Idiomarina loihiensis L2TR: one gene and its partner. The protein of the gene in region 1 interacts with the protein of each later gene in a pairwise test. Links are inferred from orthologs where the notes say so. Each region holds a gene or a part of one and is shown on either strand. Other genes may lie near its edges.

Region 1 (16,194 bases):
GTATAGGCTAAAGGCTCAAACAGACGCCCTTGCTGGCCTTGCAGCACAAACACCGGAACAAAGCTGACGGTAATGACCAGTAGCGAGAAGAACAGCGAAGGCCCCACTTCGCGACAGGCTTCATTAACAACTTTAAGCCGCGCCGAGCCTTTAGCCACGATTTTGTGCCGCTCCTGATAATTCTGCAGGTGCTTGTGGGTGTTCTCTATCATGACAATGGCGGCATCCACCAGCGCGCCAATGGCAATGGCGATTCCCCCCAGACTCATAATGTTGGCGCTGATACCCAGCATGTTCATTATCCACACTGCGAACAGTACCGACAGCGGCAAACTGACAATGGCCACCACTGCCGAGCGTGCATGCCAGAGAAACAAAATGCACACCACAGCAACAAAGAACATTTCTTCTATCAGCTTTGTGGTGAGGTTATCTGTCGATGCCTGGATCAGGTTTGAGCGGTCATAGGTCGGCACCACTTTAACGCCCTCGGGCAGGCCCTGTTTTAGCTCTTCTAGTTTATCTTTTACTGCGGCAATGGTTTGTAGAGCATTTTCGCCATGGCGCATAACCACAATACCGCCCACGACTTCACCGTCGCCATTCAGCTCGGTAATGCCACGGCGTACCTGCGGTCCAATGCGAATATCCGCCACTTCTTCCAACAGCACCGTACCCTGCTGCTCTGATGTGAGCGGCAAGGGAATTTTGCGAATGTCTTCTATGCTTTTCAGATATCCCAGGCCACGTACCATGTATTCGGCTTCACCCATTTCAACCACCGAACCGCCCACTTCGTTATTGGCCTGCTGAATGCTTTGCTTAATTTGGTTCAGGGTGAGGTTATAACGATGTAAAGCTTCCGGCTGCACCACTACCTGGTAGGTTTCAACCATGCCGCCAACTGTGGCAATTTCTGCTACCCCCTGCACACTTTGCAGTTCCTGTTTTAAAAACCAGTTCTGCAAGCGGGTTAGTTCACCCAGATTGAGCTGATTGGTTTCATCAACCAATGCGTATTGATACACCCAGCCAATACCGGACGCATCGGGGCCTAACTCCGGCCGAACTTGGTCAGGAAGCTGGCTTTGTGCCTGATCCAGATACTCGTTCACCCGGCTTCGGGCCCAGTAAGGGTCGGTTCCGTCTTCAAAAATAACGTAAACGTACGAGTCGCCAAAGAACGAAAAAGCGCGCACTGAGGTGGCTTTAGGTACGGACAGCATCACGCTCGAAAGCGGGTACGTCACCTGCTCTTCCACTACCGCCGGCGCTTGCCCCGGGTAATTGGTTTTGACGATAACCTGAACTTCCGATAAGTCCGGTATTGCGTCCAGTTTGGTTTGCTGCAGCGACTGCCAGGCCCAGAATGCAAGACCTAAGAACAGCAGCAACACCATCCACGAGTTACGTATGGAGGCTTCAATAATACGAGCTAACATAAAACCTCCTAGTGGTTATGTTGTGGCGCAGGGGCATCATCGCTGCTATCCAGACCCAGACCTTGCAAGCTGGCCTCTGAATCCAGAAGGAATTGCCCGGAAGTGACCACTAACTCACCTTCCTGCAAGCCTTCTTCAATGGCAATTTGGTTACCCACACGCAGCCCGGTCGTCACTTCGCGCACTTCAAATTCGCGCGCTCCGGATTTTACCACCACGCGGTTATTGGCACCGGTGACAATTAAGCTGGCAACCGGCACAACCACAGCATCTTTTACTGCCTCCAGTTCAATATGAGCCGTCGCCCAGAGTCCTTCACGCAGCCGATCAATAGAGTCGTTAACCGGAATACGTACTTTGATTGTCTGGGTTACCGGGTCAATTTGTGGATAAATATAGTCAATGGCGTTCATCCAGTGGCCGCCAGGGAAGTGCTCAGAAGAAATATGGGCCATTTGCCCGATTTTTAACTGTTTGCTGTAATGCGCCGGAACATCGGCAAAGAACCACAGTTGATTATCCTGCGTCAGCGTCAGCAACTTAAGCCCCGGAGACACGTACATGCCTTCCTGAATATCCAGACTGGTAATATAGCCCGACTCAGGTGCGTAGTAATCGACCACATATTCGGTTTCGCCACCTTGTTCCAGAGCTTTAATCTGCGCTTCGCTCATACCGAGCAAACGCAGACGCTGCTGGCCGCGGCGTTTAAAACTTTGCTGACTGTTACCGTTACGGATATCTGAGAGTGAATCAAGTAACTGCAGGTAGTCGTCCTGAGCCACAACTAAGTCTGGTGCATACAGGCTGTAGAGTTTGTCACCCTTCTCTACCCACTGTCCTTCAACGTCAGCATGTAATTCTTCTACCCAGCCTTCGGCGCGGCTGTGGATATGCCGCTGAGCGGACTCCTGCCAGCGTACCTGAGCCTGTGCCATAAGCTGCGGTTGCAGGTCTTTGCGAACCGCTTTTGCGGTAGTTACCCGAATAGCCTGCTGACTGGACTCCGGCACGGTGAAGCTTTTTTCTCCTTCATGCTCAGAAAGGTCCTGTTTAGGCTCTTTCTCGACTAAATCCATCCCACAAATTGGGCAGGTTCCCGGCTCGTTCCGAACCACCTGACTGTGCATAGGGCACACGTACTCGGAGCTCTGCTCAAACGGGTTTTGATCTTCTGAATGATTGTGGTTGTGTTCCTGAGCCACAGATAGAAGTGGGATCAGGAGTAATATCGCTATCCAATAACGCATGGTATTTCCTCGAAAACAAAGGTTTAAGACGTAAAAACTGGGCTTAAACTGCGTATTTCGGCGGACGTATCAGCGTTTCAGTAATAACCGGAAGGTTTGAATAAAGGGGATGGGCAGCGTGCGTGGATGCTGCTGGCGAAAGTTGTTTGAATGGGTTCAACAGCGCCAGTTGACCCGCACAATGTTGTTCACACTGCTGGCAAAAGGAGCTTTCACTGTCGCAGTTCGATTGCTCCATTGATATATCGGACTCATCACAACAGTCATGCTGTGACATATCCTGAGATGACGAAGCACTAACGGTGTCTGACATCGGCATAGCATGCACTGCTGGTGAGGAGAAACTCCCCACCAGCAGTGCTGTAACCAATATCCAGACAACCGTTAATGTTTTCATAGTCCGCTATATTACCAGATAGTAACGCGGTTTTCAGGCGCAACGTACAATTCGTCACCTTCTTCAACATCAAAGGCTTCGTAGAACGCCGGAACGTTAACAACAGTACCATTTACTCGATACTCCGCTGGCGAGTGCGGGTCACTCATAACCTGCTCACGAATTGCGTCTTCGCGATACTTGCCGCGCCATACCTGAGCCCAGCCAATGAACACGCGCTGTTCACCGGTAAAGCCGTCAAGAACTGGGGCTTCTTCGCCCTCTAATGACATTTTGTAGGCTTCGTACGCGATGGTCAGGCCGGCTAAATCGCCGATGTTTTCACCCAGAGTCAGGTCACCATTAACATTAAGGCCTTCAATTGGCTCGTACTGGCTATACTGTTCAGACAGTTGCTGAGTCCGTTCCTCGAACGCCTTTTTATCAGCATCAGTCCACCAGCTTTGCAGGTTACCGTCGCCATCATATTTGGCGCCCTGGTCGTCAAAACCGTGTCCCATTTCGTGGCCGATTACCGCACCGATACCACCATAGTTCACCGCCATTTCAGCGTCCATATCAAAGAATGGAGGCTGCAGAATGCCAGCCGGGAAAACGATTTCGTTACGTACCGGGCTGTAGTAGGCGTTGACTGTTTGCGGAGTCATACCCCAGTCTTCTTCATCAACAGGACCACCAATTTTGGCAATTTCTTCCTGATAATTGAACTCGGCGTAAGCTTTGTAGTTAGCAACTAAGTCAGTTGACGAAATTTCCAGTTCGCTGTAGTCACGCCATTTGCTTGGATAACCTACTTTAGGGTCAAATTTCTTCAGTTTTTCCAAAGCTTTTTCTTTGGTTTCGTCCGTCATCCACTCCAAGTTACGAATAGACTGACCATAAGCGTCACGGAGGTTTTCAATCAAACCTTCCATTTTCTCTTTAGCTTCTGGCGGGAAGTACTCTTTAACGTAAACTTGACCTAACACTTCACCTAATACGCTGTTGGTTGCATCAACCGCGCGTTTCCAGCGAGGTTCCTGCTCTGGTGTACCACGTAATGTTGTGCCGTAAAAATCAAAGCGACGCTTGCTGATATCTTCGCTTAACGCAGAAGCGTACTCGTTCACAAGACGGAAGCTCAAGTAGTCTTTCCACGCCTGTAAGTCCACTTCATTAAACAGTTCACCAAATTCTTCAAAATAAGATGGCTGACGAATAACCATTTCTTTTACATCAGATAACTCAGACGTCTCGATAAACTTTTTGAAATCAAAGTTGTTAAGCATTTCAGCAACTTCGCCGGCTGATTTTTTATTGTAGGTTTTATTCGCATCGCGGCTTTCTACACGGCTCCACTGAATTTCTGCCAGTTGAGTTTCTAACTTCAGAATACGCTCTGCGGCGCCTGCTGCGTCTTCGACCCCAACCATACCCAGAATGTCTTCTGCGTATTCGACGTATGCGTTACGGAATTCTTCGAACTTTTCGTCGTCTTTCAGGTAATAGTCTCGATCCGGCAGACCTAAGCCTGACTGAGAAACATACATCGCGTTAATTTGCGGGTCTTTCGCATCTGGGTAAACATAAAAACCAAATGGAACTGAAACGCCACCACGGAACATGCGTGCCATATGCTCAGCAACTGAGTCGTAATCTTCCAGTGCCTGAATAACGTCTAAGTCACTCGCAATTGGTTTTGCGCCTAGCTCATTCAGTGTTTCAACATCCATATAGGCATTGAAGAAGTCGCCAATTTTACGCTCGTTTGTGCCTGGTTCAGGGTTAGAAGAGGCTGCTGATTCAATGATATCGCGTAAACGTTTCTGATTTTGTTCGCGCAAATCGAAAAACGAACCTACAGATGAGCGATCAGAAGGGATTTCTGTTTTATCAATCCAGGTACCGTTTACATAATGGAATAAATTGTTCTGCGGTTTAACACTGTGATCAAAGTTCTCAAGTACAACGCCAGAGCTCAGTTCTTTTTTTGCTTCTTCAGCCTGCTGGGTTTGTTGTTTTGATTCTTCCTGCTGTGGAGAACAGGCGCCCAGAGTTAAAGCCATAGATACGCCAAGCGCTACAGCGGTTAATTTTTTCATCGGTTATTACCCTTTCTTTTGTGTTCGTTATTTTAACCCCACTAAACTAGCGCATTGTTAAATTCAGCGCAAAAAAAACGGCTGCATTCGCGATGAATGCAGCCGTTTTACCGATGATTTATCGTAACAAAATGTTACTTCTTCTTTTTCGCCTTAGGATTCGGCATATCGGTAATAGCACCTTCCTGAATTTCAGCAGCTAAACCAACTGATTCATGTAAGGTTGGGTGTGCATGAACAGTCAGAGCGATATCTTCTGCATCACAGCCCATCTCAATTGCCAGGCAAACTTCGCCCAACAATTCACCAGCGTTAGTGCCACACATAGAACCACCAATAATACGGTTGTTCTTATCAAAGATGAGCTTGGTCATGCCTTGCTGTGCGTTTGAAGCGATAGCGCGGCCTGAAGCTGACCAGGGGAAAGTCACTGCATCATATTCGATGCCCTGCTCTTTCGCTTCTTTCTCAGTAACACCTGCCCAAGCAACTTCCGGGTTAGTGTACATGATAGAAGGAATGACTTTAGGTTCGAAGAAGTGCTTCTTACCGGATATCACTTCTGCCGCCACGTGCGACTCATGTACCGCTTTGTGCGCCAACATGGGTTGGCCAACAACATCGCCAATGGCAAAGATATGGTCAACATTGGTGCGCATTTGGCTATCAACTTTGATAAAGCCACGGTCGTCGACATTAACGCCAGCTTTGTCTGCGTCAATTTTATTACCGTTTGGTGCGCGGCCTACAGCAACCAGTACAGCGTCGTACTTGACTGGATCTTTTGGCGCTTTATCACCTTCAAAGGTCACATACACACCGTCTTTTTTCGCTTCAACATTGGTCGCTTTGGTATTGAGCATAATATTCTCAAAACGGCCTTTGATTTGCTTGTTGAAGTTCTTGATGATGTCGGCATCCGCTGGCGGTACCAGTTGGTCCGTCATTTCAACCACATCAACCTTAGAACCTAGTGATGCGTAAACCTGCCCCATTTCCAGAGCGATGATACCACCGCCTAACAATAACATTTTCTTAGGAATTTCTTTCAGTTCCAGCGCGTCGGTGGAATCCCATACGCGGTCGTCGTCATGTGGAATGAACGGCAATTTAATGGCTTGAGAGCCTGCAGCAATAATCGCGTTATCGAATTTAACTTCGGTTTCGCCGTCGTCGCCTTCAACTTTAATGGTGTTGCTGCCGGTAAATTTGCCGTAACCGTTAACAACTTTTACCTTACGCATTTTTGACATCTGACCAAGACCGCCGGTTAACTGGCCAACCACTTTTTCTTTGTGTTTGCGCAGCTTATCCAGGTCGATTTTCGGTTCGCCAAACTCAATACCTTCTTCTGCCAGGTGCTGAGCTTCTTCAATGTGCTTGGTCATGTGCAGCAATGCTTTTGACGGGATACAGCCAACGTTCAGGCAAACACCGCCTAAGGTGCTGTAACGCTCAATCAAAACAACATCCAGACCCAAGTCAGCTGCACGGAAAGCTGCTGAATATCCGCCCGGGCCCGAACCTAACACCACTACCTGTGTTGTAATTTTGTCGCTCATGTTAACCCCTTTTTTGTCACAGCCAGTTGAGCCACCGGCTGCGCTCAGTCAACGCTAAATGTGGCGCTATTGTAGCGCGAATTTTTTCGTATTTCCTACCCCAATTGGTGCTTAAAGCACCAATTTGCGGATATCTCCCAGTACACCACTTAAATAGGCGGTGAAACGCGCGGCCTCAGCACCATCAATAACACGGTGATCGTATGACAACGATAATGGCAGAGTCAGACGTGGTTCAAACTCTTTGCCGTTCCATTTCGGTTTCATCTCGTTACGAGAGACCCCGAGAATGGCCACGTCAGGAGCATTCACGATAGGCGTAAAGGCTGTACCACCAATACCGCCCAGGCTGGAAATTGAGAAACACCCACCTTGCATATCGGTTGCTTTCAACTTACCGTCACGCGCCTTCGAACTAATTTCCACCAGTTCTTCCGAAAGCTCGTAAATGCCTTTTTTGTCGACATCACGAATAACCGGAACCACCAGACCATTTGGCGTATCAACCGCAACGCCAATGTTCACGTACTTTTTCATGTACAGTGATTCACCAGACTCTGATAAGGACGAATTAAAGGTCGGGAACTCACGCAGGCCTTTGGCACAGGCCTTCAAAATAAACACTAACGGCGTTATCTTGAAGCCCAGATCTTTCTTCTTAGCCACTTCGTTTTCTGACTTGCGGAAGTTTTCCAGCTCAGTAATGTCGGCCTCATCGAACTGTGTTACGTGAGGGATAGTCACCCAGTTACGGTGCAGGTTTGGTCCAGATTTACGCTGAATGCGCGACAACTGAACTTCTTCCACTTCACCGAACTTGCTGAAATCGACCTTAGGCGGGTCAATAACCTGCAATCCACCGCCGCCCTGGCCTGTTGCACCAGCCACGGCTTTGGGACGGGACAGCTCGTATTTAACAAACTCCTGAACGTCTTCTTTCAGTATGCGGTCTTTAGGGCCCGAGCCTTTCACTTGCGATAAGTCGACACCGAATTCACGTGCCACACGACGTACCGCAGGTGACGCATGCAGAATGCCTTCTTTACGATCGCTCCGCTGGCTTGGATGATCAGGCACCGGAGGCTGGCGTTCGCTACTTGGCTTAACGCTACTACCACTGTCTTTTTTCTGGTCTTTGTCTTCAGATTTCTTGCCAGAGTCTTTATCAGATTCTTTATTAGATTCTGACTTCTCCTCTTTCGCTGAGTCTTTCTCTTCAGCTTCAGAGTCATCAGCGCCGCCGGAAACTTTCAGCTTGGCGATAACTGAGCCCTGCGACACCTTGTCGCCGACCTTCACCAGCATTTCTTCAATTTCGCCGTCTTCAGGGCAAGGCACATCCATAGTCGCCTTGTCCGTTTCCAGGGTAATTAAACCATCTTCGGCAGAAACAGAGTCGCCTTTAGAGACCAGAATCTCGATGATTTCGACATCTTCTTCGTCACCAATATCCGGTACTTCTACGTCGATAACTTTACTGCCGCCACCGGAAGATTTTTTCTCAGGTTCAGAGTCTTCATCTTTCTCTTCTTCCTGTTTATCTTCCGATTCTTCAGCTTTGTCTTTGGTTGCTTCTTCGTCCGCTTTGTCGTCGGTTTTGTCTTCAGCTTCCTCTTCGCTGTCAGACTCATCCGATTCGTCGGCTCCTCCGGAAGCCTCAATCATTGCCAGCACGTCGCCTTCGCTAATGGTATCGCCAACTTTTACTTTCAGCTCGGTAATTTTACCGCCTGAAGATGCCGGGATATCCATGGAAGCTTTGTCGCTTTCGACAGTAACGATACCGTCTTCCTGCTCAACGGTATCGCCTTCACTGACCAAAATTTCAATGACTTCTACTTCTTCGCCGCCCACGTCGGGGACTTTGAGTTCGATTTGATCGGCCATCTCAGTACCTCCTTATGCTAAACGCGGGTTCAGCTTGTCAGTGTCGATATCGTAGTCTTTGATAGCTTTAGCTACCACTTTCTTATCGATATCACCTTGGTCTGCCAGTTCTTTCAGTGCTGCAACCACAATATAGTGCGGGTTCACTTCAAAGTGCTTACGCAAGTTAGCGCGGCTGTCCGAGCGTCCAAAGCCGTCGGTACCTAATACCCGGTAAGAGGTTGGTACCCAGGCGCGAACCTGATCAGCGTACAGCTTGATGTAGTCTGTTGCTGCTACTGCCGGTCCTTTCGCCTTTTTCATCACTTGCGTAATGTAGGCTTCTTTTTCTTTCTTCTCAGGGTTCAGCATGTTCCAACGGTCAGTATCCAGACCATCGCGCGCCAGCTCATTGAATGAAGTTACGCTGTAAACTGTTGAGTTCACGTCGTACTCTTCAGACAAGATTGTCGCTGCTTCACGCACTTGCTGCAAAATAGTACCACTGCCTAACAACTGAACATCGCCTTTAGCTTTGTTCTTGGCCTTCACTTTATCCAGTTCGTAAATACCTTTGATGATGCCTTCTTCGACACCTTCCGGCATTTCTGGTTGATGGTAGTTTTCATTCATTACAGTGAGGTAATAGAAAACATTCTCCTGGTCGCCAAACATGCGTTTCAGGCCATCGTGCACGATAACTGCAATTTCATAACCGTATGTCGGATCATAGCTAATGCAGTTTGGCACCGTGCCAAAGTGAACCATGCTGTGTCCGTCCTGGTGCTGCAGACCTTCACCGTTAAGCGTTGTGCGACCGGCAGTACCTCCGACCAGGAAGCCGCGGGTCTGACTGTCACCTGCGGCCCAGACTAAGTCACCGACTCGCTGGAAACCGAACATTGAGTAGTAAATGTAGAACGGAATCATCGGCTCGTTATTTAACGAGTAACTGGTACCCGCTGCAATCCAGGACGCCATAGCACCGAGTTCGTTGATGCCTTCCTGAATCACCTGGCCTTTTTTATCTTCACGATAATAGGCAACCTGGTCTTTATCCTGCGGCGTGTATTTCTGGCCATGGTGCGAATAAATACCCACCTGACGGAACAAGCCTTCCATACCAAAGGTACGAGCTTCATCCGGAATAATTGGCACAATACGTTTACCAATTTTCTTGTCTTTCAGCAGCGCTGTCAGTACACGAACAAAGGCCATAGTTGAGGAAATTTCACGATCCCCTGAACCTTTCAGAACCGCATCAAAAGCTTTCAGTGCGGGCAGCTCAAGCTCAACATCGCTTTCCGGACGACGCACTGGCATATAACCACCGAGCTTCTCGCGACGCTCGTTCAAATACTTCATTTCATCGCTGTCGTCGTCAAACTTGTAGTAAGGCAGGTCTTCCAGCTCTTTGTCTTCAAACGGGATATTGAAACGGTCACGCATGTGCTTAACCGCGTCTAAATCCATTTTCTTAACCTGGTGGGCAATGTTTTTACCTTCGCCCGCAGCACCCATGCCATAACCTTTTACGGTTTTCGCTAAAATAACCTGTGGCCGACCTTTGGTATTAGCGGCTTTATGGTACGCCGAGTAGACTTTTACCGGGTCATGCCCGCCACGGTTTAAGCGCCAGATGTCTTCGTCAGACAAGTTGGCGACCATTTCTTCGGTTTCAGGGTACTTACCAAAAAAGTTTTCACGGGTGAACTTGCCACCTTTGGCTTTAAAGTTCTGGTAATCACCGTCAACGGTTTCTTCCATTAACTGCTGCAATTTACCTTCGGTGTCGCGGTACAACAGCGGATCCCAGTAGCGCCCCCAGATAACTTTAATCACTTCCCAGCCGGCGCCATGGAAGTTACCCTCCAGTTCCTGAATGATTTTACCGTTACCACGTACCGGCCCGTCTAAGCGCTGCAGGTTACAGTTAATAACGAAAGTCAGATTGTCCAGCTCCTCGCGAGCAGCCAGACCAATAGCACCTAAGCTTTCTGGCTCATCGGTTTCACCGTCACCTAAGAAGCAGTAAACACGTTGTTTTGAACAGTCTTTAATGCCACGGTCAGTCAGGTACTTAAGGAAGCGGGCTAAATAGATAGCCTGAATTGGGCCTAAGCCCATAGAGACCGTCGGGAACTGCCAAAAGTCCGGCATTAAGTTCGGGTGCGGATAAGAAGGTAAGCCTTTACCGTCGACTTCCTGACGAAAGTTATTCAATTGCTCTTCGGTCAAGCGTCCTTCAATGAAAGCACGACCATAAATACCGGGTGACACATGGCCCTGAATAAACAGGAAGTCACCACCATCGTCTTCATTTGGCGCACGGAAGAAATGGTTAAAGCCAACATCGTATAACATCGCCGAAGAAGCAAAACTGGCAAGGTGGCCACCTAACTCTTCGCCTTTTTGCGATGCACGCAACACCATCATGGCGGCATTCCAGCGAATGGCTGAACGAATGCGCGATTCCAGCGTCTGGTTACCCGGCATAGTGGGTTCCTGACTGGCAGGAATGGTATTCAGATATGCCGTGGTTGGCTTATACGGTAAATAAGCGCCATTGCGACGAGCTTTGTCGACCAGTTGCTCTAACAGATAGTGCGCTCTTTCCGGGCCTTCAGCCTCAAGCACCCCCTCAAGAGCGTCTAACCACTCTTGAGTTTCCTGCTGGTCGACATCTTTGTTTAATTCTTCACTCATAGCTATTCCTTACCTTTTTATCAATTCAGGAACGTCGTAGCGAACGTTGAATGCGTGACTGTTCTTTGCCTAAGTTTAACAATGTCTGTTCAATATAGGCTAAATGTTGATGACACGCATCCCGCGCTTGCTCCGGTTTACCGGCAACAATGGCACTAACCAGCTGCTGACGGTGTTGATTCAGTTTTCCCAGCAAGTCGTCACGACCCGCCAGTATTTCCAGGTTCTGCCTAATATTTTCGGCCAGTAATTCCTGCATGCCGTGAATGACATGCAACAAAATAACGTTGTGCGAGGCCTCTGCAATACGGTGATAGAATTCCACTATTGCATTGACCTGATCATCGATGCTGTTAGCCCGGCTATTCTCTAAGTCTTTTATACTCTCAGAAATCCGATCCAGATCGGCCTCGGTGCCTCGTAATGCTGCATAAAAGGACGAGATGCCTTCCAGTGCATGACGGAACTCAAGCAAATCAAACTGCGACTCAGGGTGCTTGGCCAAGAGCTCAAACAGTGGCTCTGTTAGTTGCTCATTGATGCTATTCACAACGTAAGTTCCGCCGCCCTGGCGACGTTCTACCACACCTTTGGCTTCCAATTTTTGAATGGCTTCGCGCAGCGATGGGCGTGAAACATTAAATTGCTGAGCCAGTTGACGCTCTGCCGGCAGTTTTTGCCCGGCACTAAGCCGACCATCGACGATCATCTGTTCCAGATGCGCCACGATAGTGTCGGAAAGCTTCGTCTGTTTTATGGGTAAATCTGGCATAACGGTGAATTGGTCAGACCAAAAGATGCGGTTATTCTAAATCATTTAACGGCTGAGCCCAAATTTTTCTCAGCTGGTACAACCTCTAATTCACCCAACCCGTTAAGGTTAAGGCGGCAATAACACACACCCAGAAAATCTGCTGGCGGCGCATTAAGCGCAACTGGCAAGCGATGTGCTCGGTTCTGTCGTCGGGGTGCTGAGGGATGTCTTCTGCTTTGCTGGCGACATTAAAAAGCAGTTTATCCGGGTCGGCCTGCGGGTTCAGACTGTGCTTGACCCAAACTGGGAACGCCCGCGAAAAATGCCCGACAATTAATAAACCGAATCCAGCTAAGCGAGCCGGAACCCAGTCTGCAAACCACATAAATTGCTGCCAGAGTTTAGTCGACTCCGGTTCGCTTATTTGCTTCTCGGCATAACGCAGACTGGCGTATACCAGAGCGCCGAAACTGCCAAACAGCACAAAATAGAACATTACCGCAATATATTGCCGGTAATTGATCCAGATTAACGAGTCACTTAACTGCTTTGGCTGATGCTGCCCGGCAAATTCAGTTAATGCGTGTTGATGTTCATTTACCTGTTGTTCATCGCCCCGGTTTGCGGCCTTTAAATAAGCCTTATAGCTTTTGCGGGCGGGCTCGCAATTCATCGCCAGCAGTAAAGACAAAATACTGACAATAAAGGTCACCATCAGGTTGTCCAGCAACACCACCAGAAAACCGACAGCCAAAGCAGGAACCAGCAGGCGAACCAGTTGCAGAGGCTCACTTTTCCACTTTTCGTTTGTAAGCCGTGCCGCACTCCAGTGTTGCCAGCGTTCCAGAAAAAACGACCAGTGCAAAAAGGCCGGGCTGTGATACAAACGCTCAACGCTTAATGCAATCAGCAACGCAATGAGGACCATTCATGACTCCTTATAAGGCATTTAAATAGGTTTGCCAGTCAAATTCACTGCCCGGGTCCGTTTTACGACCCGGGGCGATATCCTGATGGCCGACAATACGTCGACGGTTTAACCTAGGATATGTGCTGATTAACGCCTTAGTGACTGCAATTAATTGTTCGTATTGTTGTTGAGTATAGGCACTGTGGTCGGTTCCTTCGAGCTCAATGCCTATACTGAAATCGTTACATCGCCTACGCCCGCAGTAACGGGACATACCCGCGTGCCAGGCTCTTTTATCAAAGGGCACGTATTGCTCAACTGTACCATTGCGGCGGATCACACAATGCGCCGACACCCTCAGTCCGTTCAGAATAGCAAAATCCGGGTGTGCATCGGGTTCCAGTTCGCCCATAAACAGCTGGCGAATATAAGGTGTACCATATTGTCCTTCCGGCAGGCTAATACAATGAATGACCAGCAGACTGACTTCAGCGCTTTGCGGGCGATCATCGTAATGCGGGGACGGATGCTGCACCGCAGTGGTTATTTTATGATTTTTTATCGGGTCGCTTTTCACAGGCTCAACAAAACGGTAAAGTTTGCCCCCTAGTATCCGTATTGTCTGTTAAAAGGTAAAGCCATCTATGAGTCAGCCCGAGCTGCAACTTGCTATTCAGGACGGTGTGCGCGCCGCATTGAAAGAAGATTTATTCGGCGAAGATGCCCGTTTAGATATTACTGCGCAACTGATTCCGGAACAAAGCCAGTCCCGCGCCAGCATTATTACCCGAGAAGACGCTGTCATTTGTGGTTGTGCCTGGGTTGATCAGGTGTTTCGCCAAATGGGAAATCAGGTAGAAATAGAATGGCTGGTAAAAGACGGCGATAACGTCAAAGCCAATACGGAACTCTGCCGCTTAAAGGGCCCCAGCCGCATTTTGCTGACCGGCGAACGCACGGCACTTAACTTTTTACAGACGCTATCTGCTACCGCGACCACCACTTATCATTACAGCAAATTGCTCGACGGTTATAAAACACAACTGCTGGATACCCGGAAAACTCTGCCTGGTATGCGTTTAGCACAGAAATACGCGGTGCGCTGCGGTGGCGGTGTGAATCACCGCATTGGTTTATTTGATGCCTACCTGATTAAAGAGAATCACATTTTTGCCTGTGGGGGTATTACTCAGGCTGTCGCTACGGCCAAACGCCTGAACCCCGGTAAAACGGTGGAAGTTGAAGTCGAAAATTTGGATGAGTTTGGACAGGCTCTGAAGGCCGAAGCCGACGTGATTATGCTGGACAACTTCAGTATTGAAGACATTAAGCAGGCCGTGCAGCAAAACCGTGACAATGCCGGGCACAGCGCGCAACTAGAAGTTTCGGGTAATATTACCGATGAGCGTTTACCGGAACTGGCTGCCACCGGGGTTGATTTTATCTCCTCCGGCGCTTTGACAAAGAACGTCCAGGCAATTGATTTATCAATGAGAATTTCAGAAGATAACTAGAAAATGGCGGTGGATAGCCAATAACTTACAGGAAAATAGAATTTACTAATTCGCCCGGGTGAACCACAGTTCTGCTGTTCTTAAACAGGGAGCTGAATTATGCAGGAAGCACATTTTCGCCGTTTGCCCGTTCTTCGTTTGCCAGGTAAGGGTTTTAGTCTTATCGAGATGATGGTCGTGGTGGCCATCATTGCCATCCTCTCGGCTATTGCCGTTCCGTCGTACACCTATTACACCCAGCAGGCCAAAGTCAGTAAAGCCTTAGCCCATGCTCAGCCACTACAGCTGGGTATTGCTTTGTGCTGGCAAATTGAGGGGCAGTTAAATAAATGCAATCAAGCCGGAAATAAAGGCATCCCCGGTTTACCCTCGCCTCTCCCCGATGAGCTCAGCGACCTCAGTCTGACCGAATCTGCTGCGGTGCGCCTAACTCTCAACTCGGTGAGTATTAATAATCAGCCACTGCAGATTGAACTGACACCCAACGCCACGAATACGCATTTAGACTGGAACATTGCCTGTTCCGATTACAGCGAAATGCGCTCAGTAGTGCAAAACTGTGAACAACAGGTAAGCTACTAATGACTGATTTCGCCTGCTGTTCACTCACCCACCTGCCCGGGCCGACGAGTTCGTCGGAAAATGAGTACGACCCTTTCCTACAACAACATGGTTTGCTGCCTTTTGCGCAAGGGGAAAAGTGGCTCATGTTATTGCAAAAACCCGGGTTTGCGCCGGTTGACGCGGTACTACTGAGCTTTTACAGCGATAAAAGAGTATTGCTCATTCGTGGCAAAGGCAAGCGATCCGGTATTCAACTGCCAAAGGACTCGGCTATCGAATACGTTGACCAGTTGCTGTTGTACTGCTCAGAGAAAGGGCTGTCTGACCTGCATCTGCAACCTCTGAACCAAGGTGTTGTTGTCAGAGGCAGAGAAGCCGGCCAGTTGCACCGTTTAGATTTTATAGCGCGAGAGTTTGCGCAGCAGGTTTACTCGCGAATTAAAGTACAGGCCAGCCTCGATTTAACCGAACAACGTCAACCGCAGGACGGACGCTTGTCCGTGCAATTCCGTGATAACACGCAACTGGAATTCAGATTAAACTGCTGTCCGGTTATCGGAGGTGAAAAATTGGTGCTGCGGTGCTTACAGCCCACACACAACATTACCCCCTTACAGCAAACCGGGCTGCTGGAACAGCAGTACGCTTGGTTTGCCCGCTGTTTAAGCCAGACGCAGGGGTTAATTCTGGTGACCGGACCGACAGGTAGCGGCAAAACTTCAACTTTGTACAGCGCAATGAGCCAGCTGGATACTGAGCGCAGCAACGTTTGCAGTGTTGAAGATCCGGTAGAGGTCCCGCTGCCGGGCTGCAGTCAGGTGATGGTCAATGCGCGCCAGGGGCTGACCTTCGCATCGATTCTTCGCGCCCTCCTTAGGCAAGACCCCGATGTCATCCTTATTGGCGAAATCCGCGATGCGGAGACAGCCAAAATTGCAGTTCAGGCCGCGCAAACGGGTCATTTAGTTCTGAGTTCACTGCATACCAACAACTGCCTGGATACATTAAAGCGTTTGCACTCTCTGGGCGTTAATCCCCTGGATATTCGCAGCTCATTAAAGCTTATTGTCAGTCAACGTTTACTGCCTGTAGCCGACAGCCACAGCCGAACAGAGAAAAACCGTCAGGCAGTATTTGAGGTGGTGCCC
Region 2 (16,258 bases), 2.3 Mb from region 1 along the record:
CACGAGACGAGTACCCACGGGTGCGAAGTCATTGATGCCATGCTTCCGGGAAAAGCCTCTAAGCTTCAGATGAACATTGACCGTACCCCAAACCGACACAGGTGGTCAGGTACACAATACTAAGGCGCTTGAGAGAACTCGGGTGAAGGAACTAGGCAAAATACTACCGTAACTTCGGGACAACGTACGCCACTGGTGGTGATTGACTTCGCGTCATGAGCTGCTGGTGGTCGCAGTGACCAGGTGGCTGGGACTGTTTATTAAAAACACAGCACTGTGCTAACACGAAAGTGGACGTATACGGTGTGACACCTGCCCGGTGCCGGAAGGTTAATTGATGGGGTTAGTTTTCGGACGAAGCTCTTGATCGAAGCCCCGGTAAACGGCGGCCGTAACTATAACGGTCCTAAGGTAGCGAAATTCCTTGTCGGGTAAGTTCCGACCTGCACGAATGGTGTAACCATGGCCACGCTGTCTCCACCCGAGACTCAGTGAAATTGAAATCGCAGTGAAGATGCTGTGTACCCGCGGCTAGACGGAAAGACCCCGTGAACCTTTACTACAGCTTGGCACTGAACATTGAACCTACATGTGTAGGATAGGTGGGAGGCTTTGAAGCGTTGGCGCTAGTTGACGTGGAGCCATCCTTGAAATACCACCCTTGTATGTTTGATGTTCTAACATGAGGCCCCTTATCGGGGTTGTGGACAGTGCCTGGTGGGTAGTGTTGACTGGGGCGGTCTCCTCCCAAAGAGTAACGGAGGAGCACGAAGGTTGGCTAAGTACGGTCGGACATCGTACGGTTAGTGCAATGGCAGAAGCCAGCTTAACTGCGAGACAGACACGTCGAGCAGATACGAAAGTAGGTCATAGTGATCCGGTGGTTCTGAATGGAAGGGCCATCGCTCAACGGATAAAAGGTACTCCGGGGATAACAGGCTGATACCGCCCAAGAGTTCATATCGACGGCGGTGTTTGGCACCTCGATGTCGGCTCATCACATCCTGGGGCTGAAGTCGGTCCCAAGGGTATGGCTGTTCGCCATTTAAAGTGGTACGCGAGCTGGGTTTAGAACGTCGTGAGACAGTTCGGTCCCTATCTGCCGTGGGCGTTTGAGAGTTGAGAGGAGCTGCTCCTAGTACGAGAGGACCGGAGTGGACGAACCTCTGGTGTTCGGGTTGTCACGCCAGTGGCATTGCCCGGTAGCTACGTTCGGAATCGATAACCGCTGAAAGCATCTAAGCGGGAAGCGAGCCTCAAGATAAGCTGTCACTAGCACTTAGAGTGCTCTGAAGGGTTGTTGGAGACTACAACGTTGATAGGCGGGGTGTGGAAGCGTAGTAATGCGTTGAGCTAACCCGTACTAATTGCCCGTGAGACTTAACCATACAACACCCAAGGTGTTTGGGACGTTACGCACAAGCGAGCGACTTTACCGAATAAGTAGCCTGATGTTCACATCAGGTGAGATAGTGAATTCAACAGAGTGGCTTTTACTTAAAAAAGCAGTCAGTTTTTACATGTTGTGACAGTTTATGTCTGGCGGCCATAGCGGTGTGGCACCACCTGAATCCATTCCGAACTCAGAAGTGAAACACACCAGCGCCGATGGTAGTGTGGGGTCTCCCCATGCGAGAGTAGGTCACCGCCAGACTACAAATAGGAAGACCCCGGTGCTAACGCGCCGGGGTTTTTTTATTTCTGGTGGTGACCTACGACGAGAGTAGGGTGAAGCGGGTCCCTGGTAAAGCCAACCATTTGGCTTTACCCCGCTGAACAGGTTGAGCTCTTCGAAACCTTGTCCAGACTACAAATAAATAACCCCAGCCAAACCGGCTGGGGTTTTTTTATGTCTGCTGGGTAGCCTGATGAGATGGTCCCCTCCCTCCTAAGCGGCATCGCAATGTGCCAATATAGAGGTTCAAGCTTCTATAGAACAGAGTGGAGAGGACCAATGGCTATTGTAAACAGAATTGCCCTGGATTTGGCAAAGGATTTTATTCAGGTTTTGGCGCTGGATGAAAATGAGCAGGAAGTTTTTAATAAAAAACTGCGCAGCAATAAAGTGTTAGCGAAGCTGGCGACGCTGAGCCGTACGGATGACTGTGAAGTAGCGGTTGAGTCCTGCGGCATGAGTCATTACTGGCGCCGCGAATGTGAAAAGCTGGGTTATAAAACGGTGGCGTTGCCACCGCGTTTCGTCAAAGCGTACCTGCAGGGTGAGAAGAACGATGCGAATGACGCCCGGGCAATAGCCGAGGCGGCATCACGACCCAACCGTCAGACGGTCAGGCTGAAAAGCATTGAGCAGCAGGACTTAGCATTGATGGTCAATCAGCGGGAAGGCTTCGTGCAGACGAGAACGCAGTTCTCGAATAGGTTGCGGGGGCAACTGGCCGAATACGGCATTCTTTTACCGAAGCGAGTCGGTACGATATTACAGAGAGTACCGGAGGTACTGGAAGACGACAGCAATGCGCTGACGCTTCAGTCACGGGACCTCATCAACCGGCTCTATCAGATGCTGCGAGCGGTGGATGAAGAAGTTAAAGCGCTGGATAAGCACTTAGCGACACAGGCCGAAAGGAATGAAGACAGTCAGCGGCTGATGACCCTGCCGGGTATCGGACCGATAACAGCGACCTCGCTGCTGGCACTGATAGGTGATGTGAGTGAATTTAAACGCGGCCGCAACCTGTCGGAATACCTGGGACTGGTACCACGGCAAAACAGCAGTGGCGGTAAAGACCGTTTAGGCGGTATTACCAAAAAAGGGAACACCAAACTCAGGACACTGCTGGTGCATGGCGCCCGCTCGGCACTGCGGGTGGCACAACAGCGCCACGACAGGCTGAGCCTCTGGGCACAGGATGTCGCTAAACGCAGAGGCAACAACGTTGCAGCGGTGGCACTGGCTAACAAGCACGCCCGGATAATCTGGGCGATGTTAAAGAATAAAGAAGATTACCGGATGACTGCTGCTTAACAGCATTCAGTAAAAGAGCACAGCGAAGGTTCATTCCTTCCGGGAGTTGCAAACGTCAACAGGATGGTAAAATAGGGTAAACCGACGACAACTGAGACTGTTGAACGTCCGTACATAAAGTACGTTAGCCTGATAAGCCAGTTGTCGTGCGGAGTTCATCCAGGCCAGGTGCGCAAAGCGCGCACCATAAACAGGCCGTATATATGCGAGCGCCCCGACATTTACCACGAGTTGCCGTTGCAAAACGGGAGGGGACCATATATGACATTCACGTCAGGTGAGCTCTCTGAGGCTTTACTCCTTTACTCCTTTTAAAGCTGAAGCCGCAGCGCATTTACCCCGGTACCCAGCTCACCAACCGGCCTTTCGATTACTCTATCCCGAGCGTCCACCACAATCACCCCACCTGATGCAAAAGCATCAGGCTACTACATTCTATTAATTAGATGTTAATCTACTAATAATACGTATTTTCATTCTATAAATATGAACTAACATAAAACTTAGACAAATCAGGAAAACTTTATGTGGAAAAACACATCAGATAAATACGGTTTGACAGCAGTATTAATTCACTGGCTGTCGGCCTTAATAATATTTGGTTTATTTGCTTTAGGCTGGTGGATGCTAACTCTGACCTACTACGACGAGTGGTATCGTCTTGGCCCCTGGTGGCATAAATCGTTTGGCATTACCTTACTTATTGTAACGGTTTTACGAGTGTTCTGGACTTTAACCAATACTAAGCCTAAACCTTTAGGTAGCAAGTTCGAGCGGTTAGGAGCAAAAGCAGGCCACTTTTTACTTTATTTACTGCTATTCACAGTAATGATTAGCGGTTTTTTGATTTCAACAGCAGATGGTAGTTCTATCAGCGTATTTGACTGGTTCTCGGTACCAGCAGTAATAACCGATTTACCAAAGCAAGAAGATATTGCTGGTGACATACATTGGTATTCAGCGTTGTCTTTAGTGATCCTGGCTGGTGGGCATGGGTTAGCAGCGCTGAAACATCATTTTATTAATAGAGACAGCACACTTATTCGAATGTTTGGAAAAACTAAGAGGAAATCATAATGAAAAAGACATTAGTTGCAGCCGCTGTAGCGGGTAGTGCGTTATTTACGTCGGCAGCTATAGCTGAAGACTATAAAATTGATACTGAAGGTCAACACGCCTTTATTGAGTTTAAAATTAGTCACTTAGGCTACAGTTGGTTATACGGCCGTTTTAACGACTTCGAAGGCTCCTTTAGCTATGACGAGAATGCACCGGAGAATGCCTCTGTTAACGTCACAATCGATACCTCCAGCGTTGATACTAACCACGCTGAGCGTGACAAACACTTACGTGGCGATGACTTCTTGAGTGTTTCTGAGCACCCTACTGCAACGTTCAAAAGTACTAAGTATGTTCCGGACGATGACGATAAAGGTGAAGGCACTATGTATGGTGAATTCACCCTTAATGGTGTAACCAAAGAGATAGCTATCGAAGTTGAGCATGTTGGTGCAGGTAAAGATCCATGGGGCGGATTCCGTCGTGGCTTCGAAGGTGAAGTAGACCTAACCTTGGCCGATTACGGAATTGACTATAACTTAGGCCCAACGGCTAAAGAAGTTGAGCTGACGCTGTCAATTGAAGGTATACGTCAATAATTACAGCGCCAACGTTTAACTAGTGAGCTAACGCCTCTTTATAGGCGTTAGCAGCTAGCTGACTATCACCAAGAGCATGATAAGCATTGCCCAATAAGCGGTAGACGTGACTGCTGGGTTCAATTTCTGCTAACTTTTTCAAAGCACGTTGCGCTAACGAGAAATCCTGATTATCCATAGCGATTTGTGCAAGAGCATAGAGGTAATCTCTATTTTCCGGATCTTGTTTCAACTGAGCTTGAACAAACTCCAGCAACTTCTCCGATTTCGCATTAAATAAATGCAAAGAGTTAACGGCAGCTGGTTGCAACTCCCCTCTTTTTAATCCTTTTAAAACCACTCTGGCAGAGACTTCGTAATCACCTAAATGTTTTAACGCGGCGGCATAACTCAACCTGATGGTTGCGTCGCTGCGTTGTTTACTGGGAAGGCTGCGCCATTCGTTGTACAGCATCTCGTTACTTTTGCGACCCTCAGCAACAAAGCGTTCAAAATAGACTTGATATTCAAGACGGTCAAATTCGGCTGGAGCAAGGTCGGTTACACGGCGCAACTCAGGTAATAGCTCTTTCAGTTGCTGCCAGTTTCCCGACGCTTTAAAGACCCGATAAGCTAACTTAAGTACATTGGCAGAGTGTGGCTTAGCTTCTAATAAGCTTCGCATCTCTTTATCCGCTTCTGTCGGGTCTTTTTTTACTGACTGTTCAATAGAAACAAGCTGAAGCAGTGTATCTGCATTATCATAAAATGCCCCTGCTTCATCGTGCCAGTAAGTTGCCTTTCCGGCGTCTTTATTGAGGCAGGCGGCAATTGCAGTTAACGCGGCAATGTTGTTATCAGGAGATTTTTTGTAAGCCTTAGACAGGCTCTCAGTTGCTTTTTCGGGATTGTCATCGAGCAGCTCGCGTATGCCCTGCTGAAAAATGTTCTGAGCTTTACGTTCGCTTCGATTTGCCAACCACTTCCGACCCTGGCGGGTTTTGCTAAGCAGCCGGCGCAGTAACGACACCACAACACTGAGTACGGCAATTGCCACAATAGTAACGACAAACAGGCCGACTACGGTTGTCTCAATCGCTACTCCGGCAAACTGAACTAAAACATAGCCCGCGTTACCCGACGCGAGTGGTCCAATAATGGCCCCCAATATAATGATGACAACCAGAGCTATGATCCATTTCATGAGGCATCTCCCTGCTCAATAGCCTGAGCGATGAAGTCCAGCGATTCAAGCTGCTCTATACTCTGCTGTTCAAAGTCTTCCTGGCCTAGTGACTGAATACGCGAAATAATATCCTGTGAAGCTGCACCATCGCCTTTTACCTGCGCAATTAGCTTAGATAATTGGTCCAGGTAGCTCTGCCACAATTCATCATTATTCTTTACAGCCGCCTGTTGAGCCAGAGTAAAGAGTAGTTGAATGCGTTCGTTTATTGCTGTGCGCTGGGTCGCACTCAGCAGAGGTTTAGGATCGCTGTCTACGGGTTGAATGCGGATAAAGTTATCAAGGAAGGACTGCCAGTTAGCACTCAGGTTCGTTTGCCAGTCATTAACATCACCACTGACATTCTGGGTGTCAGAACTTAAGCGCTGTTGATTACTGTTTACTTCGTCGGGCAGGTCTGACACGCGTTGTTGCAGACCCACGAGTTGCATTGCCAGGTCAGTATTGTCTGCTTTAACTGCGGCATTCACTCGCTCAATATCGCCCGCTAGCTTCTCGCGGGTACGAATTGCGTTACGACTGTCGATACCCGCCAACTGTTGGTCGGCTAATTTCAAAAGTTGCAGCGCCGCTTTGTAGTCGTCCTGGCTCCACATCATTCGTGCAGCCGCCGATAAGGTTTGTTTTATTTCCAGTAGACGCCAGTAAGCCGCTTTTTCGGCAGGCGTTTTGCGCATGTCGTCACGAAGATCTTCGAGGCTCTGACGCAAACTGGTTAACTCGCGCTCTAGCTGCTGATCGGTGTTACTCAGCTTATCCAGCTCGCGAGCCTGAACAGTGTTTTGTAGTTGCTGCTCCAGGTTTCCAACAGAGCGCTCCAGTTGTTTAAAGCGCGTTTCAATCGGATCTTCCTGCGGTTGCTCACTAACCTGTTCAGAGTCTGTCTTAAATAAACCAGGGAAACGCGTATAGCCCCAGTATGCGGCGGCGACAATAGCGATTAAAACAATAAGCCAGACTAAGCGTTTGAAGAAACGCCCGCTACTTTTCTCGGCGGTTATGGTTTCTTCTTCTGTGCTCTTCTCGCTACTTTGTTCATTATTCTGAACTTCTTCGTTCTCAATTTTATTCTCTTCAGTCATGAGTTTTTCCATCCGCTATTAGCGCATTCATTAATATGGCGTCCGCTGCACTGCCTGTCACTTTGATATTGTCTGATTGTCCGAAAGGAATCAAACCTTTCAGGCGATGACTTGGAACTATCCACTGACAGCTATCCAGCCAGCTTTGGGCAGAGTTTGGCATAGACGACAAAAAGTATCCCAGTTGTTCAGCGCTGGTAACAACAATAGTACCAACTGAGCTTATCCACTGCTGAATCAGTTCAGGGTCGTTCAATGTGAGTTGTTTTCGGCGATACACTTCCCAGTAATCGACAGAAGCTCCGCGAGCTCGTATGGCATCCGCCAATAATTCACGACCGCCTTCTCCGCGAATGATCAACCAGTTCTGTTGCTGCAGTTTTTGTAATTCAGACAACTCCAGCAACCCTTCCGACTGATGTATGAAGGCCGGACAGCTCACGGCAGTGTTTAAATGTTTGCACGCAAAAGAAGCGGTTCCCGGACCGACTGCATAATATTTAGAAGGAACCCCGCTAAAACCAGCCCGGGAGGCATAATGAGCTGCATTTTTACTGACAATAACAATGCCGTCCCAATGCTTTTGTTTAATCTGGGTCAGCTGCTCTTTATTCACAGGTAAAGGCTCTATCTCAATAAAACTGTGAACAAAGCATTCTCTGCCAGTTTTGCGCAGCTGTTGGGTAAAGTCGTCCGGACTCTTGCCCGGACGCAGCAGTAAAACCGCTTTATGAGTGACTGGATTCACTGTCATAGACTGCGCTCAGAATTTCAGCTGCACCTTGTTTAAGTAACCGCTCAGCAAGCTCTGAACCTAACTCTTCGGCTTTAGACGCCGGGCCGCGCACTTCATCACGAAGCACTTTTCCGCCATCAGGTTCACCAACCAGGCCGCGTAAATAGACTTCATCACCTTCCAGCTCTGCATAAGCACCAATAGGCACCTGACAGCCGCCATCCAGCCCGCGGTTCATTGCCCGTTCAGCTAACACCCGGGTACGGGTTTCCTGACATTGCAGCGGTGCAAGTAAGGCTTTCATTTCGTCGTCATCGCTGCGGCACTCAATACCCAGTGCGCCTTGTCCATTAGCCGGTAATGACTGCTCCACCGGAATAAAGGAGGTAATGCGGTCTCCCAGCTCCAGTCGAATGAGACCCGATGCCGCCAGGATAATGGCATCAAATTCACCTTCATCCAGTTTGCGTAAACGTGTTTGAACGTTGCCGCGTAAATCTTTTATGACTAAATGTGGAAACTGCTCTTTTACCTGGCAGCGGCGACGTAAACTACAGGTTCCGACTACTGCGCCTTCCGGCAGCTCATTAAGGTTTTTGTAGTTGTTGGATACAAAAGCATCGCGCGGATCTTCGCGTTCGCAAATGGTGTGAAGCTCCAGCCCCGGCGGGAACTCAACCGGTAAGTCTTTCATGCTGTGTACGGCAATATCAGCACGGCCTTCCAGCATCGCCACTTCCAGTTCTTTTACGAACAAGCCTTTACCGCCAATTTTTGCCAGCGGGGTATCCAGAATGACATCGCCCTTGGTAGACATAGGAACCAGCTCTACCGACAGGCCCGGATGCAGCTCTTCAAGGCGTTGTTGAATGTGTTCAGCCTGCCATAAAGCCAGCTTGCTTTTGCGTGTTGCAATTCTAACGCGTTGGGTCATTCGTTTTCCTTTACGACGATTAATGACTTTTTAGGTATCTGGTGCGATGATAGGCATCATAGAAACCCAAACGGAATACCTATAGTTTAGCGATGTTTAGTCGAATTGTAATCAAGACGCTGGTGCTATCAGCCATTTTAATGACTTTAGTCGGTTGTGGTCAGAAAGGACCACTGACGCCTGAGCCTATGCCAGAGCAAAATACACCTGCAGAGCCGCCAGCGGAAGACACCAAATGAGCGAATTAATTGACTATAAAAATGGTCAGTTTCATATTGAAAACTGCGACGTCGAGAGTCTTATTGAGCGTTTTAGTTCGCCTTTGTATGTTTATTCCAAAGGTCAGATTCTAAAAAACTGGCGTGAGTTTCAGCAATACTGGCCCGCACCTCATAAGCTGTGTTATGCAGTAAAAGCCAATAGCAATTTAGCTATTTTGCAGTTACTGGCTGAGCATGGCGCAGGTTTCGATATTGTTTCCGGTGGCGAGCTTCAGCGCGTACTCATGGCTGGTGGTAAAGCTGGCGACGTGGTCTTTTCCGGTGTAGCGAAGTCAAAAGACGAAATCATTATGGCGCTGGAAGCGGGCATTGGCTGCTTTAACGTAGAGTCTGAGGCGGAGCTTGAGCGTATTCAGGACATTGCTGCCGCCATGGACAAACAGGCTCCGGTGTCGTTAAGAGTGAACCCCGACGTTGATGCCAAAACGCATCCGTACATTGCCACAGGCATGAAAGCCAACAAGTTTGGCATTAGCATGTCACTGGCCAAGCCGGTTTTTCTGAAGGCGCATAGCCTACCTAATATTAATTTAATTGGTGCGGACTGCCATATTGGCTCACAAATAATGACAGCTGAGCCTTTCCTCGATGCCGCGCAGCGCATGTTTAACCTGGTTTCGGAACTGGAAAAAGACGGTGTCCAGCTGACACACCTGGATTTAGGTGGCGGTTTTGGTGTGGCGTATCAGCCGGAAGAGCCGTTGGATAAGTCCTTTTATTTAAAGGAACTGGTCAAGTTAGCCGAGAATTACCCGCAAATTACTTTGGTACTGGAACCCGGTCGTGCTATTACCGCAGACGCGGGTGTTTTGCTGACCACAGTGGAATACATTAAACCCTCAGAAGATAAGAACTTTGTGTTGGTTGACGCCGGCATGAACGATTTAATACGTCCGTCTTTGTACCAGGCCTGGCACGACATTTTACCCGCGCACGAAAATAAGCGCGGCGGCGACCAGTTGAATGATATTGTCGGCCCGGTGTGTGAAACCGGCGACTTTTTCGGACACGCACGGCATTTAAATGTGCAACAGGGCGACGTACTGGCCATTAAACATGCCGGTGCCTATGGTTTTACTATGGCGTCTAACTATAACAGTCGTGGCCGCCCGCCCGAGGTTTTGGTCTCAGGTGATAATGCTACACTGATCCGCGAACGTGAAAGCTTTAACGATCTCGTCCGGGGCGAGCACTTGTTACACCAGGAAGGCCAATAAAAATGTTATTACATTTTTCAAAAATGCACGGGCTCGGCAACGACTTTATGGTGGTGGATAACGTCACTCAGAATTTATATGTGAACCCAGACCAAATACGTCGCTGGGCAGACCGGCACACGGGCATTGGTTTTGATCAGATGCTGTTAGTTGAGCCGCCCTATGACCCTGATTTGGATTTTCACTACCGCATTTTTAATGCCGATGGCAGCGAAGTTGCTCAATGTGGTAATGGTGCCCGCTGCTTTGCGAAGTTTGTAAAAGCTAAAAACTTAAGCAATAAGAATCACCTTAAAGTCAGTACCAAGGCCGGAAAAATGGTTCTGCACTTAGAGAAAGACGGTCAGGTGACGGTGGATATGGGCGAACCCTTATTCGAACCGGCGGCGGTGCCTTTTAAAGCGCAAAAAGCAGAACAGACCTATGTTTTGAGAGTAAAAGAAGAAACGGTTCTTTGTGGTGTTCTTGGTCTGGGCAATCCGCATTGTGTTATCGCTGTGGATAACGTCGACACGACACCCGTGGAAACTCTGGGAGCGGCTTTGGCAGCGCATGAGCGGTTCCCCGAAAGCGTGAATGTAGGTTTTATGCAGAAAGTATCGGCTGATGAAATTAAACTGCGCGTGTTTGAGCGTGGTGTTGGTGAAACTCGGGCGTGCGGCAGTGGCGCCTGCGCCGCAGCTGTAGCCGGCATTCAGCAAGGCTTATTAAATGAGCGAGTAAAAGTCAGCTTGCCCGGCGGGGACTTAATTATCCGTTGGCAGCAGGGGCAGCCTGTAAAAATGACCGGCCCCGCAGAATTAGTTTACGATGGACAAATGGTGTTATGAGTAGCGAATCGAAAATGATTGCAAATGAACGTTTAGACGACAGCCTTATAAGAGAATACTTACAAGAGAACCCTGATTTTTTCACGAGAAACGATGACTTACTGGCTCAGTTACAGTTTCAACACAGTGAAAAAGGCGCCGTCTCGTTAATTGAACGGCAGCAGCAAAAGCTGCGTTTGCGCGTACAGCAGCTGGAAGAAGAAATTACCGAGCTGATGATAAACGCGCGCCGCAATGAAGCGATTTTCTCGGCTTACAGCAACTTATACGTAAGTCTGTTGCGCTGTCAGAGCCTGAGTCAGGTTCTGGATGAACTGCAAAACACCTTTGAGAATGAGCTGGAAATGCCGGCCTTGTCCTTGAAGTTTTTCGACAGCCCGGTCGATTTAGGCGAGCAATACAGCTTTGCTTCCGACACTCACAAAAAGCTACTAAGCAAACGTTTCAATGAAAGTTCTATTTATCTCGGTCGCTTAACGGAGCAAGAGCATAAGCTGTTGTTTCAAGACGAAGAAATAGCCTCAGTGGCACTGCTGTTGTTGGGTGACAATGGCGAACTGGGGATGCTGGCGGTTGGTAATACTAACGCCAGTCACTTTGAGCCGGCAATGGACAAGTTACTGATCAATCAGCTACAGGCCTTGCTCAGCGCATTGTTACCGGGGCTACTGCAAAACCATGAAGCTGCATGACTGGCAGCAAAAATGGATGCAACAACTGCAGGGAGAGCGGGGCTTAGCGGAGCTAACGCTAAAGAATTACCAGCGCCTTATCGCCGCTGATCTGACTGCTCTTGAACTGCAAAAAATAACGGAACCTAAAGCGCTGCGTGTCCCTGTTATTGAACGGCTTTTAGTCGGTTGGCGGCGCAATGGGCTGGGTGAACGCAGTATCGCTTTAAAACTATCGGCATGGCGCACTTTCTGTCAGTTCATGGTGGAATCTAACGCTATGGATGACAACCCGGCCATGTCAGTATCGGCACCTAAAATTCCCAAACGCTTACCCAAAAACCTCGATGTGGACAGTATCTCTCATTTGCTGGATTTACCCACAGATGATGACTTAGCCATTCGAGACGCCGCCATGATGGAGCTGCTCTATGCCAGTGGTATTCGTCTGGCGGAGCTGGTGAGTCTTGATCTAGACCACATTGACCACCGTATGATGCAATTACGGGTGACCGGTAAAGGCAGCAAAACGCGTATTGTGCCCTTTGGTCGTTGTGCTGAAAAAGCCTTAAAAAAATGGTTGTCAGTGCGTCAGGCCTGGTTAAATCAAAAGCCTGAGCTGGCGCTCTTTGTGAGCAAAAGGCTACAGCGTATTAGCCCCCGTACTGTGCAGCAGCGGCTGAATTACTGGGGCAAACAACAAGGTGTGGTGGGTGACTTGCACCCGCATAAGTTAAGGCATTCGTTTGCCTCTCATATGCTGGAATCCAGTGGTGATTTGCGCGCTGTGCAGGAAATGCTTGGACACGCTAACTTATCCACAACTCAGGTGTATACTCATCTGGACTTTAAACGTTTAGCCAGTGTTTATGACAGCGCCCACCCGCGCGCCCGGAAAAAATCGACTTAACTTTTATCAAATAAGAGTAACGCGTTATGCAGTTCCACCGCCGTTGGCATTTACCCAAAGTTATCAGTTTTGATTTAGATGACACGCTTTATGACAACGTGCCGGTTATGCAGCGTACGGAAGAAGTCGCTCACAGCTATATTGCGGAACAATACCCGCAAACTGCTGAGTGGGACATGCACCACTGGCGCCGCTTCCGTGATGAGGTTAGCCGTACTGACGAAACTTTTGCCAGCGATATGACCAAACTGCGCCTGAAGACCCTGGAGCTGGGGTTAGAGAAGTTCGGTGTTGATGATTCGGCACGGGCCGCGAATACCATTATGGATGTGTTTCTGTCCGAGCGCAGTAACTTTGAAGTGCCACAAGACAGTATAAAATTATTGGAGGCTCTGTCGCAGCGTTACAAATTAATTGCGCTGAGTAATGGCAATGTTAATGCGGATAAAATTGGTCTGGCTAAGTACTTCGAGCTGGTGATTCAGCCCGGAGACGGCATTCGCGGCAAACCCCTGCCCGATATGTTCGCCGCCGCTGAACGAAAGTTACCTGAGTTGCAACCGCATGAGTTCTTACATGTGGGAGATCATCCATATTCCGATATTCTTGGCGCGCAGCGTCATGGTTGGCAGTCGGCCTGGCTAACCTCGGGGCTGGGAACCACTGCGCACTTATCGGTGTTGCCAACCGTTACTTTGCATAACCTGAATCAGCTACAACGGCTTTTATTGGATTAAAGCCGGCGAACAACTACTGGTTGCTTATACAGTGATGCACTATTACACTGACGGCATAACGTAATACAGTTCTCAATAATGATTTAGGTGACCGCTAATGAGTACACACCCGCTTCTGGCAGATTTAAACGAACGACAGCAGCAGGCCGTATCTGCAACCGACGGTCACATGCTGGTTCTGGCCGGAGCCGGTAGTGGTAAAACCCGTGTGTTGGTGCACCGCATTGCCTGGCTTATTCAGGAGCGGCAGTATTCGCCCTTTAGTATTCTGGCTGTTACCTTTACCAATAAAGCGGCAGCCGAAATGCGCGGACGGGTTGAGCAACTGGTAGGCAGCTCGGTACGTGGTATGTGGATTGGTACCTTCCATGGTCTGGCGCATCGCTTATTGCGTGCGCATTATATGGACGTTGGTCTGCCGCAAAACTTTCAGATAATTGACAGTGATGACCAGCAACGGTTAATTAAGCGTTTAATTAAAAGCTTAAACCTGGATGATAAACGCTGGCCGGCAAAGCAGGCGCAGTGGTACATCAATGGTAAAAAAGACGAAGGTCTGCGCCCGCAGCACATTGAAACCTACGATCCTACAGAGCAAACCTTAAAAGAAATCTACACTTTGTATCAGGAAAGCTGTGACCGTGCAGGCCTGGTGGATTTTGCCGAATTGCTGCTGCGTGCGCACGAGTTACTGCGGAATAACCGCATTGTCCGCGAGCATTATCAAAACCGCTTCCGCCATATTCTAGTCGACGAGTTTCAGGACACCAACTCAATCCAGTATGCCTGGATCCGTTTATTGGCTGGCAGCCAGAACAGTGTGACCATTGTTGGTGACGATGACCAGTCCATTTATGGCTGGCGTGGTGCCAAAGTCGAGAATATTCATCAGTTTCTATCGGATTTTGAAGGCTCTGAGACTATCCGTCTGGAGCAGAACTATCGCTCTACAAGCACCATTTTGCGCGCCGCAAACTCGGTTATTTCCAATAACTCGGGGCGTCTGGGTAAAGACTTATGGACAGACGGTAACGACGGCGAGCCGATAAGCCTGTATGCGGGCTTCAATGAAATGGACGAAGCCCGTTATATTGTAGCACGAATTGAAGAATGGCGTGATCAGGGCGGTTCGCTGCAAGACTCCGCCATTTTATACCGAAGTAACGCACAATCACGTATTTTAGAGGAAGCGTTGCTGCATGCGCGCGTCCCGTATCGTATTTATGGCGGCTTGCGTTTCTTCGACCGCCAGGAAATAAAAGACGCACTAGCGTACTTGCGAATTCTCGGCAACCGCGACGATGACGCCGCTATCGAGCGGGTGATCAATACGCCGACGCGGGGCATTGGTAATCGTACTATGGATATGATCCGCCAGGCTGCCCGAGAACGTGAAGAGTCTTTATGGCAGGCGGCAAAATATATGGTCAATGAAAAGCAGTTGGCCGGGCGTGCGCGTAACGCGGTGGGTTCGTTTCTGGATTTTATCGAGAACTTAGACGACGAAACCGAAGAGTTTTCATTAGGCCGCCTGAGTGACGAAGTCATTAAGAAAAGCGGTCTGATGGCCATGTACGAGGCCGAAAAAGGCGAAAAAGCGGAAACCCGGGTCGAGAACTTAAAAGAGCTGGTGACTGCCTGTGAAAACTTCACTCTGGATGACGACGAAGAAGACATGACACCGCTGAATGCGTTTTTAGCACACGCTTCGCTTGAAGCTGGTGAAGAGCAGGCCGATGAATATCAGGATGCCGTACAGCTCATGACACTGCACAGTGCGAAAGGTCTGGAGTTTCCATTAGTATTTATGACCGGTGTGGAAGAGGGCCTGTTCCCGTCTCAGCAATCGATGGATGAGCCCGGAAGGCTGGAAGAAGAGCGCCGCCTTTGCTACGTAGGTATGACCCGCGCAATGGAAAAGTTAGTGCTTACTTATGCCGAACAGCGCCGTATTTACGGTCAGGAACTGTTTCATAAAGTCAGTCGCTTTATCAGTGAAATACCGGCGGACACTCTGCATGAAGTTCGGCTGCAAACCCGGGTAGAAAAGCCCGCCAGTTATGGCCGGTTCAATAACGCAGCCAGCCACGAAAGCTTTGAGCAAACGGGTTATTCATTAGGCCAACGCGTGCGCCACCCGAAGTTTGGCGAAGGTACGGTGTTGAATTATGAAGGTACCGGTCCGCAATCCAGAATTCAGATTAACTTCGACAATGTCGGCAGCAAGTGGCTGGTTGTTGCTTATGCACGACTGGATCCGGTTTTCTAAAGTGTAAAGAGGTGATCAAAAACCGCATTCTTCGACTACCTTTAAGGTACATACATACAATGTCGGAGGCATTTTATGAAACGCTCTGCAAATGCACAGTGGAAAGGTAGTATAAAAGAAGGTTCAGGCGTTGTTTCAACGCAAAGTGGTGTTTTAGACAGTACCCAGTACTCATTTAAGAGCCGCTTTGAAGAAGGCAAAGGCACCAACCCGGAAGAACTTCTGGGTGCGGCGCACGCAGGCTGTTATGCCATGGCGTTTTCGTTAATGCTGGGTGAATCTGGCTATGAGCCGGACAGTATTGATGCTAAAGCCGAAGTGTCGTTAGAAGAAGATGGTGACGGCTTCAGTATCGCTAAAATTCATCTGAAGGTGAAAGCCAGTATTCCGGATATTGACGAAGACAAATTCCAGAAACTGGCTGAAAAAGCGAAAGAAGGCTGTCCTGTCAGCAAAGTGCTGAAGGCTGAAATCTCAATGGATGCCAGCCTCAGCTGAAGCTAACTTCTTCTTCGCTTTACGATCACGCTGGCGCTGTATAATAGAATCGAAACTGTACAGTGCCAGCGCACTCCAGATAATAATGAAAGTGACCAGCTTACTTTCTTCTAAAGGCTCACCGTAAACCACTACCGCCAAAGCAAACATTAATGTTGGAGCTATATACTGGAAAAAACCCAGTGTCGCATAACGCAGGCGCTGTGCTGCTGCGGTAAAACACA

Evidence for each region.
Region 2: the proteins of lpdA (region 1) and uvrD interact in binary tests that used the Escherichia coli proteins (3 or more experiments, as listed by UniProt). The link is inferred for Idiomarina loihiensis L2TR from one-to-one orthologs.

What each region holds. Positions count from the first base shown.
Region 1 is NC_006512.1:467,637-483,830, reverse strand. Bases 4,519-7,394 are described here. They hold lpdA (dihydrolipoyl dehydrogenase), read right to left. Parts: upstream 6,733-7,394; coding sequence 5,305-6,732; downstream 4,519-5,304. Other genes in these bases: aceF (dihydrolipoyllysine-residue acetyltransferase), read right to left, coding at 6,844-7,394; IL_RS02345 (M13 family metallopeptidase), read right to left, coding at 4,519-5,170. Outside these bases: IL_RS02355 (efflux RND transporter permease subunit), read right to left, coding at 1-1,442; IL_RS02350 (efflux RND transporter periplasmic adaptor subunit), read right to left, coding at 1,451-2,692; IL_RS13695 (hypothetical protein), read right to left, coding at 2,736-3,089; more of IL_RS02345, read right to left, coding at 3,101-4,518; more of aceF, read right to left, coding at 7,395-8,619; aceE (pyruvate dehydrogenase (acetyl-transferring), homodimeric type), read right to left, coding at 8,632-11,304; pyruvate dehydrogenase complex transcriptional repressor PdhR, read right to left, coding at 11,330-12,076; beta-lactamase regulator AmpE, read right to left, coding at 12,162-12,986; 1,6-anhydro-N-acetylmuramyl-L-alanine amidase AmpD, read right to left, coding at 12,997-13,545; nadC (carboxylating nicotinate-nucleotide diphosphorylase), read left to right, coding at 13,613-14,482; IL_RS02305 (pilin), read left to right, coding at 14,582-15,064; IL_RS02300 (GspE/PulE family protein), read left to right, coding at 15,064-16,194. UniProt on the Escherichia coli protein: Lipoamide dehydrogenase is a component of the glycine cleavage system as well as of the alpha-ketoacid dehydrogenase complexes.
Region 2 is NC_006512.1:2,734,158-2,750,415, reverse strand. What follows is about bases 13,011-15,950. They hold uvrD (DNA helicase II), read left to right. Parts: upstream 13,011-13,364; coding sequence 13,365-15,536; downstream 15,537-15,950. Other genes in these bases: IL_RS13065 (OsmC family protein), read left to right, coding at 15,612-15,950; IL_RS13075 (HAD-IA family hydrolase), read left to right, coding at 13,011-13,267. Outside these bases: IL_RS13130 (IS110 family transposase), read left to right, coding at 1,955-2,986; IL_RS13125 (cytochrome b), read left to right, coding at 3,512-4,063; IL_RS13120 (YceI family protein), read left to right, coding at 4,063-4,644; IL_RS13115 (heme biosynthesis HemY N-terminal domain-containing protein), read right to left, coding at 4,664-5,827; IL_RS13110 (uroporphyrinogen-III C-methyltransferase), read right to left, coding at 5,824-6,951; IL_RS13105 (uroporphyrinogen-III synthase), read right to left, coding at 6,944-7,705; hemC (hydroxymethylbilane synthase), read right to left, coding at 7,680-8,621; LPS translocon maturation chaperone LptM, read left to right, coding at 8,714-8,860; lysA (diaminopimelate decarboxylase), read left to right, coding at 8,857-10,119; dapF (diaminopimelate epimerase), read left to right, coding at 10,122-10,949; IL_RS13085 (DUF484 family protein), read left to right, coding at 10,946-11,641; IL_RS13080 (tyrosine recombinase XerC), read left to right, coding at 11,628-12,530; more of IL_RS13075, read left to right, coding at 12,557-13,010; more of IL_RS13065, read left to right, coding at 15,951-16,034; EamA family transporter RarD, read right to left, coding at 16,011-16,258. UniProt on the Escherichia coli protein: A helicase with DNA-dependent ATPase activity. Unwinds DNA duplexes with 3'-5' polarity. Translocates on single-stranded DNA with 3'-5' polarity. Initiates unwinding more efficiently from a nicked substrate than double-stranded DNA.